DNA from 3 places in the Mycolicibacterium diernhoferi genome. Region 2 is predicted to be linked to each of the others. Evidence: riboswitches for the same ligand, from Rfam matches in the RefSeq annotation. Region 2 holds a riboswitch; each other region holds the start of a gene.
What was found. A riboswitch is a leader RNA that binds a small molecule or an ion and turns the genes downstream of it on or off. The one in region 2 is predicted to bind cobalamin.
Positions count from the first base shown of each region.

Region 1: linked by a shared signal. The riboswitch ahead of K0O62_RS29000 ((2Fe-2S) ferredoxin domain-containing protein) and the one ahead of K0O62_RS00215 (ABC transporter substrate-binding protein) in region 2 are both predicted to bind cobalamin.
Region 3: linked by a shared signal. The riboswitch ahead of K0O62_RS19215 (ABC transporter substrate-binding protein) and the one ahead of K0O62_RS00215 (ABC transporter substrate-binding protein) in region 2 are both predicted to bind cobalamin.

Region 1 is NZ_CP080332.1:3,822,876-3,827,384, reverse strand. It holds partial or broken gene K0O62_RS29005 (DMT family transporter) at 280-945, shown strand; gene K0O62_RS29000 ((2Fe-2S) ferredoxin domain-containing protein) at 1,006-1,617, opposite strand; adenosylcobalamin (AdoCbl) riboswitch at 1,647-1,796, opposite strand; gene K0O62_RS18170 (SOUL family heme-binding protein) at 1,815-2,441, opposite strand; gene K0O62_RS18165 (VOC family protein) at 2,471-2,881, opposite strand; gene K0O62_RS18160 (cobalamin biosynthesis protein) at 3,004-3,966, shown strand; gene K0O62_RS18155 (SURF1 family cytochrome oxidase biogenesis protein) at 3,920-4,509, opposite strand, start outside.
Region 2 is NZ_CP080332.1:45,471-49,979, reverse strand. It holds gene K0O62_RS00220 (FecCD family ABC transporter permease) at 1-936, opposite strand, end outside; gene K0O62_RS00215 (ABC transporter substrate-binding protein) at 933-1,925, opposite strand; adenosylcobalamin (AdoCbl) riboswitch at 1,932-2,080, opposite strand; gene K0O62_RS00210 (glycosyltransferase family 87 protein) at 2,098-3,681, opposite strand; gene K0O62_RS00205 (transglycosylase domain-containing protein) at 3,789-4,509, opposite strand, start outside.
Region 3 is NZ_CP080332.1:4,062,643-4,067,151, forward strand. It holds gene K0O62_RS19205 (FecCD family ABC transporter permease) at 1-379, opposite strand, end outside; gene K0O62_RS19210 (ABC transporter substrate-binding protein) at 376-1,389, opposite strand; gene K0O62_RS19215 (ABC transporter substrate-binding protein) at 1,386-2,417, opposite strand; cobalamin riboswitch at 2,456-2,598, opposite strand; gene K0O62_RS19220 (GNAT family N-acetyltransferase) at 2,605-3,216, opposite strand; gene K0O62_RS19225 (CBS domain-containing protein) at 3,227-3,655, opposite strand; gene K0O62_RS19230 (ribonuclease Z) at 3,781-4,509, shown strand, end outside.

The DNA of each region.
Region 1 (4,509 bases), 2.2 Mb from region 2:
AGTTCCCGCACCTGCACACCCCCTCGACGGCGGCGCCGTCGGACCGATCCGATCGAACAAGGAGCTGTGGTGACGGCCGAGCACGCCCACATTCGGCCCACCGACTTCCGGGCCCCGACCCGCGGCCGGGCATGGACGGCCGGCGCGGCCTCCGGCGTGGCGTACGGGCTCACCCCGGTGGCCGCGGTGTTCGGCTTCAGCGGCGGTACCGGCCCGGCAGTGCTGCTCACGGTGCGCGGTCTGTTCGCACTCACCGCGATCGGATTGTTGTGCGTCTTCATGCGCCGGTTCCGGCGGGTACCGATCGGCGCGGCCGTGGGTCTGATCTGCTTGTGCGGGCCGATGTTCGGGCTCCAGGTCCTGGCCTACTTCGCGGCGATCGAGCAGGGCGGTGCACAGCTATCGGTCGTGCTGGTCCACGTCTACCCGATCGTGGTGATCCTGCTGGTGGCCCTGCGCAACCGGGCCCCGGTGTCCGGGCCCTCGTGCGCGCTGGTGGGGGTGATCCTGGCCGGTCTGGTCCTGGTGACCCTGACCACCGGGGCCACCGCACCGGCCACCGCCATCGGGTGCGCACTGCTCAGCGCGGCGGGTTATGCGGTCTATCTGGTGGCCAGCGAGCGGTGGGTTCATCGGGTGGGCACCGTGCTGTCGACGCTGATGGTCACCGTGGGCGCCACCGCGACCGTCGGCATCGTCGCACTGGTGACCGGGCAGAGCTTCGCCATCTCGCCCAGTGCCTGGCAGGTGGCGGCGCTGCAGGGTCTGGTGCTGTTGCCGATCGGGCTGTGCGGTGCGCTCTACGCGGTGCGCACCCTGGGCTCGGTGCCGGTGAGCATCCTGGGCACCCTGGAACCCGTGGTCGGGGTGCTGGCGGCCGCGGTACTGCTGCACGAACGGCTGACACCGACGCAGTGGGCCGGTGTCGCGGTGATCCTCGCGGCGTGCGCGATGCTGCCGTGGGTTGCACCCCGCCGGGACGAGGAGGCCGACGCCGCCGGTGCGCTAGACGCTCGTCACGACCCGTTCGACACCGGTACGGGGGTCCTCGACCCACTCGGCGACCAGAGCCCGGACCTGGTCCGTGGTGACGCGCCCCAACCACCGATCCTCGGGGTGCACCACCAGGACCGGGCCGTGGTTGCACGGGAACAGACATCCGGTCTGGGTGACCAGCACCTGATCCTCGTCGAGGGCGTGTGCGCGCAGCGATTCGTCGACGGCGATCGCGACGTCCGCGGCGCCCTTGGCGGTGCACCGCGGGCCCCGGCACACCAGCACGTGGCGTCCGTGCCGGGGGATCGCCTCCCACGCGGGCGAGGACAGGCCGGCCTCCTGGCCGGTGACCGGCCGCTCGGCGACCCGCAGGTCCAGGATGTCGGGGTGACGCCGCGTCCAGTCGGCAGCCACCCGGCGTAACCACGAGCGAGCGGGTGCGGGAGCGCCCGCACTCGGCACCGCGATCAGGCGCACCTCATCCTGTGGCCTGTCGGCCGCGATCTCGTCGAGCACCTGATGCAGCGTCGGGGTGCCGATCTGCAGATAAGCGAGCCGGGCTCCGACCTGTTCGGCGAGGATCGTCAGATCCGTTCCGCGTGCTGGACTGTCGGCACCCATACCGACCAGGACCAGTTGGTGCATGGCGCATCAACCCTTCTCGGGGAGTTCCGCCCCGGCAGGAAAACTCAAGACGAGGCGAAGGTCTGGCTCACGAGCACCCGAGGGGCTGCGTTCACAGTGGCGGTACCGCGCCGGAATCACACCGGACTTCCTCATCCTGTCTCACATGGACGGCTGGACTGTAACAGCCCGAGTCATCCCGCCAGCGGCACAGCAACCTCGTTGCGCCGCCGGAACGGCAACGTCCACGGCGGATCGTAGAACCAGGCCACCGGCTCACCGTCGGGGTGATATTCGCTGCCGTGCAGTGCCTTCAGTAATTCCGCGGACTTCTGCGTGACGGCCGTGGGGCTGCGGTCACCGGTGAACTGCAGCACGGCGAACCTTTCGGCGGGCACCTGTACCACCGTGACGGTCGCATCGTCGGGTTCGGGCAGGGTGTCCATCGACCATTTGGACGGCATGTAGAAGCGGATGACGGAGTCTCCGGTGTCCCCGTGGGTGCTCTGCGCCACCGGGGCGGTCATGGCGATCTTGTCGCCCTGCTGGGCGACCGGGGCCGTCATCGCGATCTTCTCGTTGCGGTGGTTGCCTCCGAAGATGTAGCCGGCCAGCCGCCGGAACCCCTCACTGCGGGCGTCGTTGCCGTCCCCGGAGACCCGGGTCTGCGCCGCGATGCGCGGCCCGTACCTCCGGATCTCGATGTCGCCGAGGCGGTCCTCGCTGAGGTAGAACGGCTCTTCGGTACCGATCCGGATACCGACGATGCCTCCGATCCCTTCGGCGATTTGGACGGCGGTGCCTGCGATCTTCGTCAACATGCCTCAGGAGGTACCCACTGTCGCGAGGTTTACTCAGGCGGGATCTGGCCGGGCGGGGCGAAGAACTCCAACGCGATGCCGTCCGGGTCCCGGAAACTCAGCCCGGACCCGTAAGGCGCCTCCACGACGCCGCCGTGCGCGATGTTCAGCTCATCGAGCCGGGCGACCCAATCCTGTAGGTCCGCGCGGGACGCGACGCCGAACCCGACGTGGTCCAAGCCGGCCCGAAATTCGGTGAAGTCGCCCGGGGAAATATCGCGGTCGTGCTCGTGGATGCCGAACAGCGTGCCGTTCCCGAAGGCCCACACCAGGTGGCGGAACCCACCGTCGGTGTGCTCGTCGAGCACCGGGTCGGCGCCGATCAGCGCGCGGTACCAGGGTCCGCTCACTCCGATATCGCTGACCGTGACGGCCACATGGTCGAGCGCTGAGATGACCATCCCCGAACCAGCCATGGAACTCTCCTCACCCGAACCGTCGGGTTTCACACCACCCGCTTGCCGCGCCGCGGCAGACCCAGCCTCATGGAGTCGAGTACACCACCTTGTGAGACGCTGCCGACGTGTTTGCGCGCAGAACCTCAGCCCGAGCCGTCGGCCTGGCGGCCGGTTACCTGGCCGACGTGTGCCTGGCAGACCCGCAACGCGGTCACCCGGTGGCCGCGTTCGGCACCGTCGCCGCCGCACTGGAACGCCGCAGCTACGCCGACAACCGGGCCGCCGGGGCCGTGCACACCGCGGTGCTGCTGGGCGGGCTGGGTGCGCTCGGGGTGGCGGTCGAACGCGCCGCTCGGCGCCGCGGACCGGTCTGGACGGCCGCGACCACCGCGGTGGCCACCTACGTGGTGCTCGGCGGAACATCGTTGGCCCGCACCGGTGCCCAGCTGGCGGGCTCGCTGGAAAGCCAGGACATCGACGGGGCGCGGGCGCTGCTGCCGTCGCTGTGCGGGCGTGACCCGGCCGCGCTGGACGCCGAGGGGTTGGCCCGGGCCGCGCTGGAGTCGGTCGCCGAGAACACCTCCGACGCGCAGGTCGCGCCGATCCTGTGGGGCGCGGTGGCCGGTGTGCCCGGGCTGCTGGTGTACCGGGGAGCGAACACCCTCGACGCGATGATCGGGCACAAATCCCCGAAGTATCTGCAGTTCGGCTGGGCTGCAGCACGATTCGACGACGTGGTGAACTACCTGGGGGCCCGCGCGACCGGGCTGATCGTGCTCGCGTGCAGCGGTGCGCCGGGCGCGGCCTGGCGGGCTTGGCGCCGCGACGCGAGCAAGCATCCCAGCCCCAATGCGGGCGTGGCCGAAGCCTCGTTCGCCGGCGCGCTCGGCGTGCGCCTGGGCGGCCCGACCCAGTACGCGCACCGCTTGGAGATACGGCCGACGCTGGGCGACGGTCCGGCACCGGGGGCTGCGGATCTGCGACGCGGGGTGCGGCTGTCGCGGGCGGTGCAGGCGGGTGCGGCGGTGCTCGCGGTGACCGTCAGCGCCGCTTGCCGTACCGGTCGGCCAGCTTCTGCTCGGTGCTGACCGGCGCCGGTTTCGCGGACTCGGCGGAATCGGCGGCCTCAGCGTTCTGGGCCTTCGCGAGCGCCTTCTCCCGGCGCCGCACCTTCACCTCGGCCATCACGAAATACCCCACCCCGATCGGGGCGATGATGCCGAACGCGATCCACTGGATGCCGTAGGACAGGAACGGGCCGGCATCGAGCACGGGCAGCGGGATCACCCCGAGGCCGCCGGGCTGATTCTCGACCAGCTGCAGGTAGGACCCGGTCAACGGGACACCGGTGAGTGTGGATATCTGGCCCGGGTTGATGGTGTACACCTGCTGGGCGCCCTCGGCGACGAACGGGTCCTTACCAGGGAACAAGCCCTCGGCGTCGCGCAGTCGGGCGGTGATGGTGACCGGCTCGGTCGGGGCCGGGGCGATCGGGGGCACCGCGGTGCCCTGCTCGGGTTTGACGTAACCCCGGTTGACCAGGACGGTCGGGCCGCCGTCGACATCGAACGGCACCAGGACCTCGTAGGCCGGTCCGCCGTCCACCGACCGGAGCCGGGCCAGCACCTGCT
Region 2 (4,509 bases):
GATGTCGGCGAGCACCAGGAACGCCGCCCCGGCCAGCGCCGCGGCCGGCAGTGCGCGGCGGTGGTCGCTGCCCACCACCAGCCGCACCGCATGCGGCAGGATCAGCCCGACGAACCCGATCGGCCCGCTCACCGCGACCAGGACCCCGGTGATCAACGACACCAACACGAAGGTCTGCGCCCGGAACCGGTGCGCGTCCACGCCCATCGTGATGGCCGCCTCGTCCCCGGCCAGCAGCACGTTCAGCGTGCGACCGGCCGCGAGCAGCACCACCAGACCCACCGCCACCGCCGCCAACGGCAGCCACAGCGAGTCCCAGCTCGCCCGGCCCAATCCGCCGAGCAACCAGCTCAGGATCTGGCGGGCCTGGTCTCCCGTCCCGGAGGTGATGAGCATCAGGCTGGTCAACGCCGAGAGCACATAGGCCACCGCCACCCCGGACAGCACCAACCGGGTGGTGGTGATCCGGCCGCCGCTGCGCGACAGCGTGTAGACCAGTCCCAGCGCGAGCAACGCACCGGCGAACGCCGCGACCGGCACCGCCGGCCCGAACATGGCGACACCGGTGACGATCATGGCGACCGCGCCCACCGAGGCACCCGAGGACACCCCGAGCAGGTACGGGTCGGCGAGCGGATTGTGCACCAGCGCTTGCAGCGTCATGCCCAGTACGGCCAGCCCGGCACCGACCACCGCGCCCAGCACCACCCGCGGACCGCGCACCTGGGTGATCACCACCTGGTAGTGCGCGAGCCCACTGGCCTCCACCAGATTCGGCGCGATCTGGTGCGCCACGGTGCGCGCCACATCGGCGGGCGGGATGGAGATCGAACCGATGGCCAGCCCGGCGACCATCGAGCCCAGCAGCAGGACCCCGAGGGCGGCCAGCACCACCGGGTACGGCAGCGGGGTCCGCGCCCGCACCTCACCGGTCACCGAAATCTATCGGGATGAAGCTGCGCACCAAGCGATTCCACTGCGTACGGTGCCCGCACTCCGAGCACCGCATCCTGCAGGGTCAGCACGGCGAACCGGTCATCACGGATGGCCGGCACATCGGCGAGTTCGGGCCGGCTGCGCAGGAAGGCCTTCTTCTCCTCCACCGACGGAGTGCCGAAGTAGTCGTAGATCACGATCACGTCGGGCGCACGCTCGACGACCTGCTCCCAGGACACGTCGGCGAAGGTTTCCGGGACATCACTGAAGATGTTCCGCGCTCCGGCGAGTTCCATGATCTGGTTGCCGATGCCCTGCCCGCCGGCGGTGAAGGCGGTGTCCTCACCGCTGTCGTAGACGAAGGCCCGCAAGGGTGTGACCCCGGCCGTCCGGTCGCCGGCCGCGCTGACGCTGGCCTGCATGTCGGTGATCAGTTCGTCGGCGCGTTCGGGCACCCCGAAGAGGGTGGCCACGGTCTGCACCTCCTCGTAGACGTCGTCCATCACGATCGGTGCGGTGGCGCAGTATTCGGGGTTCAGGTAGCTGGTGATGCCGGCGCTCTCGAACGCCTTGCGGGACCGGCCGGCCGACTCGTCGAAGGCGCTGCTGTATCCGCCGTACACGAAATCCGGTGCCAGCGCCACGATCTGCTCGAAGGACGCATCCTTGGCCGACAACTCCGGAATCGCCCGGTACGCCTCGGCGTAGCGCGGTAGCGGTGGGTTGTCCGGGTAGACGGTCGCCACCACCGAGTCCTGCAGACCGAGGGCGAGCATCAGTTCGGCGGACTGCTGGAAGTAGCCGACCGCGCGGGTGGGCGGCTGGTCCAGCGTCACCGCGACCCCGCAGTTGTCCACGCTCACCGGGTAACCGGCGATCGACTCGGCGACGGGATCGGCGCTCGGTCCGGCGCTGCAGCCGCCGAGCAGCAGGCTCAGCGTCGCGGCTGCCGCCAATGCCCTTCGGGCGGAAAGGGATACGACTGACACGGCCATCTTCTCCATCCGGGATGTCCACGTCCCAGAAGCAGGGTCCGTCGGGAGCAGTGACCTGACTCCCGGGCAGTGGCGCGCCCGGATCACAGTGGCGGGACCGTGCCGGATTCACACCGGCTTCCCTGCCTACCCGTCGGAGCCGGTCGGTTGACCGGCCGAGATCACCCTAGTCGACGGCGCCGACTCCGCGCTCAGGGCGACGGTGGTCGTCCCTTCCCGCCGCGGCCGCGGCGTCGGCGAGGGAGTGCCGGCGCGGCCGCAGCCACGCCGGCAGCCAGGACGGCGGATTGTCGGGCGCCCGGTCGAACACGCCGCCGGCCGGGTCGTCCACCGCGCCGCGATGGCGCACCAGGTCCAACTCGGGTCGCCGGATCTGCCGGATCACCAGCACGACCAGCGCCACCACCGCGATATCGCGCAGCAGCACGGTTGCGGTGAACCACTGTTCGGGCAGGCCGCGGTTCTGTTCGCCGTACAGGTAGAGCATCCGCGGCACCCAGACCAGAGCATCGATCGTCATCCACGCCAACAGGATTCGGCGGTGCGGCAGCGCCAGCACGGCCAGCGGCACCAGCCACAACGAGAACTGCGGGCTCCACACCTTGTTGGTCAGCAGGAACGCCGCCACCACCAGGAACGCCAGCTGGGCCAGCCGCGGACGCTGGGCGGCGGTGAGTGCCAGATAGCCGATGCCGGCACAGCACAGCGCGAACAGCACCGCCGTCACCGCGTTGGTGACCGTCGGCGGCTCCCAGAATCCCAGCCCGGGATCGAAGCCCTGCCATCCGGTGAACGACTTCACCACGTTGTAGATGGAATCCATATCGTCCCCGCGCCGGGCGTTGAGCCGGAAGAACTCCGACCAGCCGCGCGGAAACAGCACCAGGATCGGCAGATTGACCACCAGCCAGGCCACCACCGCCGCCACCGCCGTGCGGGTGAACTCGCGCATCCGGCCGGTGCGCAGCGCCAGCACCAGCAGCGGTCCGAGCAGCAGCAGCGGGTAGAGCTTGAGCGCCACCCCGATACCGATCAGCACACCCGTCAGCGTCGTTCTGCGTCGCGACCAGGCCAGCAGAGCACCGGTGGCGCAGGCGACGGCCAGCGCGTCGAAGTTGGTGAAGATCTGAAAGATCACCAGCGGGGACGCGGCCACCAGTGCGGCGTCCCAGATCCGGCGGCCGGCCAGCAGCGCGGTCGCCCACACCGTCACCAGCCAGGCCAACGCCAACCCGAAGGCCGAGATATTGAAGAACATCACCACCTCGGCCACCAGCGGCACCGAGGCCACCGTCGTCAACGCCGAGTACGTCTTGGCCAGCGACATGGACAGGTACTGGTAGATGCCGGTCAGCACCGGATACTCCATGTAGCGGACGGGTTCGCTGCCGTCCCACACCACGTGCGGTTTGCCGTCGCCGTCCTTCTCCATCCAGCTCGACTTGTACGGGAACTTGCCCTGGTTCAACAGTTCCGCGGTATAGAGCGGCACGGTGTCGGAGTAGCACAGCGAGTAATAGGCGCGCTGGTTCTCCCAGTTGGCGACGCGCTGCGCCGCGGTGCCGGTGTCGGTGGACTGCAGGCAGGCCGCCTTGGTGGAGTAACCCAGCGCCAGGAAGACGACGCCGATCAACAGCATCACCCGCAGCGGGGTCCAGAACCGGGACCGGCCGATCAGCGCGTGCCGACCGACCGGACCACCGACGGTCTGCGCGAGCGCGGCACCGAGGACATCGTTGCGGCTGGGCATGTCACGGCCGTCATCGCTGCGCCTGTCCTCGGCGAGCGGAGCCGGCGAAACGAACCCGGCGGGCGGAGCGGGCGAGACAACCCCGGCCCCTTTGTGGTCCCCCGCCGTCACGGCACCGGGATCGGCGCACCGGGCGGCGGCGCCCCCGCAGGCGGCGGCGGAATCGGCGCACCCGGTGCGGGCTGCGGCGGAATCGGCGCACCCGGTGCGGGCTGCGGGGCGTTCGGGTCACCCGGCGGCGGGCCGACCGGAACGGTCGTCGGTGGACCCCACGGGATCGTGATGCCGGGTGCGATCTCCAGGGTCGGCTGGATGACCGTCTCCGACGGCGGCGGGATCTCGGTTTCCGGTGCCGAAGGCCGCGGTGCCGGGGCCGCCGGGGGACCCGCGTAGCCGCCGATCTCGGTCGGCTTGGGGAACGTCTCGTTGTCGGTGCCCTCGAGGGCACCGTCCATGGTGGCCTTCCAGATGTCCGACGGCAGCCCCGACCCGTACACCGGGCCGCCCCACTTGTTGACCAGCGGCTTGTCACCGCCGGTGGTGCCCACCCAGACCGCGGTCGACAGCGACGGGGTGTACCCCACCATCCAGGCGTCCCGGTTGGCGCCGGTGTCACCGAGCTGATTGGTACCGGTCTTGGCCGCGGACGGACGCCCGCCGGCCAGCGCGTGCCCGTTGGAGTAGCCGGCGATCGGCGCCATCGCGGCGGTCACGTTGTCGGCGACATCGGCCTCGATGCGCTGTTCGCCCTCATCGCTGCCGTCGGCGGCGTCGAAGAGCACATTGCCCTCGGAGTCCACCACCTTCTGCACGAAGTGCGGCCGGTGA
Region 3 (4,509 bases), 2.0 Mb from region 2:
ACAGCGTCAGTGTGCCCGCCCCCACCCCGAGCACCGCGATCAGCACGGCCCCGGTGGACGCACCCGAAGACACCCCGAGGACGAACGGGTCGGCCAACGGATTGCGGAGCAACGACTGCAGGATCGCGCCGCACAGCGCCAACCCGGCCCCGCACACCGCCGCGAGCAGCACCCGTGGCAGGCGCAACTGCCAGACGATGCCGTCCTGAATCCGGCTGGCGCCCGACGGCCCGGCACCCAGATGCTCGCCGACGATCCCGTAGACATCACGCACCGACAGCGCCGCCGGTCCGATGGTGATCGCCGCGGCGGCCGAGACGACCAGCAGCCCCAGGCCGACCACCCACAGCACGAGCAATGACCGCGAACGGATGATCAATGTTCGGAGGCGAATCCGAATCGGCGCAGACCCTCGGCCAGCTTCTCGGCTCCGTCGACAGTGCGGATCGACGGATTGAGGTCGGCACCGTTGACCACGACGTAGCGCTTCGCCTGGACAGCGGTCAGGCGCGAGGTCACCGGGTTCGACTCCAGGAACTCGATCTTGGCCGCCAGCGCGTCGCCGTCGATGGTGCGCCGGCTCAGGTCGGCCAGGACCAGCACGTCGGGATCACGGTCCGCGATCACCTCCCAGCTGACCTGGGGCCACTCCTCGGTGGTGTCGACGAAGATGTTTCGGGCTCCCACGGTGTCGGTGATCACCCCGGGCGCCCCGCAGCAACCCCCGAAGTACGGTGCCCGGATGTCGGAGAACCAGAACGCCACGTCGACGTCCGCGCTCATCCGACTGGCCTCCATCCGCTGTTGCAACTCGCCGATCAGCGCATCCCCACGCTCGCTGACATCGAATATGCGTGCCAGATCCCGGATTTCACCGTAAATCGCGTCCATCGTCAGCGGTTCGGTGCGCATGCCGTCCGAGTTGGCCGACACCTTGCCGACGCAATCGCTCGGCGCGAGGTAGCTGGGCACGCCCAGATCCTCGAACTGGTCCCGGTCGGCGACACCGCCGGGACCGAGAGTCCCGCTGAACGATGCCGACACGAAGTCGGGGTCGGCATCCAGCACGGTTTCCAATGCCGGTTTGTTGACTGCGAGTTTCGGCACCGTCGCATCGGCCTCGGCGAGGTTCTCGCGGACCGGGTCCGTCCACGTCGCGGTGCCCACCATCCGGTCCGCCAGCCCCAGCGACAGCAGGATCTCGGTGGAGCCCTGGTTCAGGGACACCGCCCGTTGCGGTGGCGCGTCGATCACCACGTCGCGCCCGCAGTTGTGCACGGTGAGCGGGAAGCCCGATGCCACCCCGGGTGGGTCGGCCTCGACGGCGGACTGTCCACAGCCCACCAGCGTCAGCACCGCTGCCGCAGCGAGAATCCGGCGCCCGATCATTTGGTCTGCCCCGTCTGGTTCAGGGCGGCGAATCCTTCGGCAAGTTTCTCGACGGCGTCGATCTGCCGGATACCCGGGTCCAGTTCCGAACCGGTCAGCACCACATAGCGCCGGTCACGCACCGCCGACATGTTGCGGGTCACCGGATTGGTCTCCAAGAACTGGATTTTGGTGTCCAGCGCATCGCCGTCGATGCGTTTGCGACTCAGGTCGGCCAGCACCAGCACGTCGGGATCGCGGTCGGCCAGAGCCTCCCAGCTGATCTCGGGCCAATCCTCGCGAGCATCGGCGAAGACGTTGGTCACGCCGACCTCGCGGGCGTACAGGCCCGGGGCCGAGCAGCACCCGGCCAGGTACGGGGTCCGCACCCCGGAGAACCAGAACGCCACGGTCCCATCCTGATGCGCGACCTCCGGCGCGTCGGCCAATCGTCTCTTCAGGTCGTCGACCAGCTGAGCACCACGGTCCGCCACATCGAAAATCTGTGCCAGCTCGGTGATTTCACGGAACAGCGTGTCCATTTCCAGGGGTCCGGTCCGGGTGACCGTCTCCCCCTCGACCACCGCATCGGTGCACACCGACGGCGACTGGTAGGTGGGGATGCCGAGTTCAGCGAGCCGGGCCCGGTCGCCGACCACCGCGGGGGTGAAGGTGTGGGCGCTCGCCGAGGTGATCAGGTCGGGCTCGGTGTCCAGTACCGCTTCCAGGCTGGGATCGTTGTCCGCCAGCCGCGGTACGCGGGCGTTGTCGGCGGCCAGTGCCGGAAGCACCGGGTCGAACCAGGTCGAGCTGCCCACCATCCGGTCGGCCAGTCCCAGCGAGAGCAGGATCTCGGTCGAGGCTTGATACAGCGAGACCGCGCGCGTCGGCGCATGCTCGAATGTGACCTCCACCCCGCAGTTCTGCAGGGTCAGCGGATAGCTGGTGCCTCCGGAGCCGTCGGTCTGCGGCGGCGGTGCCGCCGTGTCGGTTCGGCCACATGCGGTGACCAGGAGTGCGAGGGATACAAGCGTGATGAATGCACGCACGGCGGAACTTCCTTCGGTATGGGCTCAGGCGCGGAGCCATCAACGGTTCACCGGCCGCAGGCATTCGGACTCGGAGGCCATGTCGGGAATGGCAGGCCCCATACCGTTGCGCGTCAGTTCCGGGTTCTCACCGGATTCCCCTGCAGGTCAGCTCCCGCACTCTACCGCGAGTCCCACCGCGACAGATTCACCGTGGCCGCCGCCACATGGGATACATGACCGGGCCGCCGTCCGGCAGGGCGATCTCGCCGGTGACCTCGAAGCCGAATCGGCGGTAGTAACCGATGTTGTCCGGGTTGCTCGACTCCAGGTATGCCGGTGCGTGTTCCGCGTCGCACCGGTCGAGGCGAGACCGCATCAGCGCCTGGCCGAGACCGGTGCCGCGCACCTGCGGGTCGCTGCCGATCACCGCGAGGTACCAGTGGGGTCCCTCCGGGTGGTGACGCTTCATCAGGTCGGTGATCCGCAGCCCGCGGCGCACCGCGGTACCGAAGGTGCGCAGCATGCTCGGCGCGGCCCGCAGCTGTTCGCCGGTGGTGTGCCGCCACTGGCCCGGCGGATCCCACAGCGCCGCAGCGCCGATCACCGCAGTCCCGGTCGCGGCGACCTCCACGCCGCCGCGGGACAGGTGGTGATGACGGGTCATCGCGGCGAACAACTTGTGCAGCTTGCGCTCGCGCGCTCGCGCGTCGGGCAGCAGCCAGCTCATCACCGGATCGTCGTGGAAGGCTCGTCCCAGCACGCGGGACAGTGCAGCGGTGTCGCCCGGCGTCGCGGGCCGTACGTCAGGGGCGCTCATCGGCGTCCATTCAGCCTTGTGTGATGTACGCCTGCAAGTGCTCCGTGCTGGACTCCAACTCCTGCATGCGGGTCTTGACCACGTCACCGATGCTGACGATGCCGGCCAGCCGGCCGTCCGCGATGACCGGAATGTGCCGCACCCGGTTGTGCGTCATCGCGGCGCTGAGGCTGTCCACGGTGTCCTCCGGCGAGCAGAACACCAGGTGCTTGGTCATGATCTCGCTGACCGGCCGGGTCAGCAGATCGGCGCCCAATTCGTGCAGCTTGTGCACCACATCACGCTCGGACACGATGCCGACCGGCCCCTCGGGCCCGACCACCACCATGGCCCCGATGTTGCGGTCCACCAGGCCGGCGAGGAACACGGCCACCGAGGTGTCCGGGGTGGTCGTCGTGACGGCCGCGCCCTTTGCCTTCAGAACGTCGGCGATACGCATGACAGCCTCCGGAAACAGAATGTGATGTCGAACACACCCAGGCTACGTCGTATCGGCTTCGGATCCCTACCGGTTTGCCCGAATATCCACCGACGCGGGCCGGTGGGCGCGTATATGTGTGAGCCATGATCGAGGTGACCCTGCTGGGCACGGGCAGTCCCATCCCCGACCCCGACCGGGCCGGCCCGTCGACGCTGATCCGCGCGGGCGGACAGACATTTCTCGTCGACTGCGGACGCGGAGTGCTGCAGCGGCTCGCGGCCGCCGGGTCCGGCGCCAATCAGCTGACCGCGCTGCTGTTGACGCACCTGCACAGTGATCACATCGCCGATCTCGGCGACGTGATCATCACCCGCTGGGTCACCACCTTCACGCCGGACCCGGTGCCGCTGCAGATCATCGGCCCGCCGGGCACCGCACAGGTGGTGGACGCCATGCTCGCCGCCTTCGGCCACGACATCGGCTACCGCATCGCCCATCACGCCGATCTCACCGCGCCACCGGCCGTGCAGGTCCACGAGTACACCGACGGCGAGGTGTGGGCGCTGGACGGGGTCCGGGTGCTGGCCGCACCGACCGATCACCGACCGGTGGCGCCCACCATCGGCTTCCGCGTCGAGCACGCCGGCGCGTCGGTGGTGCTGGCCGGCGACACCGTGCCGTGCCAGACCCTGGACGCGCTCACGGCCGGCGCAGGAGCATTGGTGCACACCGCGATCCGCCACGACCTCGTCGAGGCCGTTGGGCTGCAGCGCATCCGCGACATCTGCGACTACCACTCCACGGTGCAGCAGGCCGCCGACACCGCCGCCCGCGCCGGGGTCGGCATCCTGATCCTCACCCACTATGTGCCC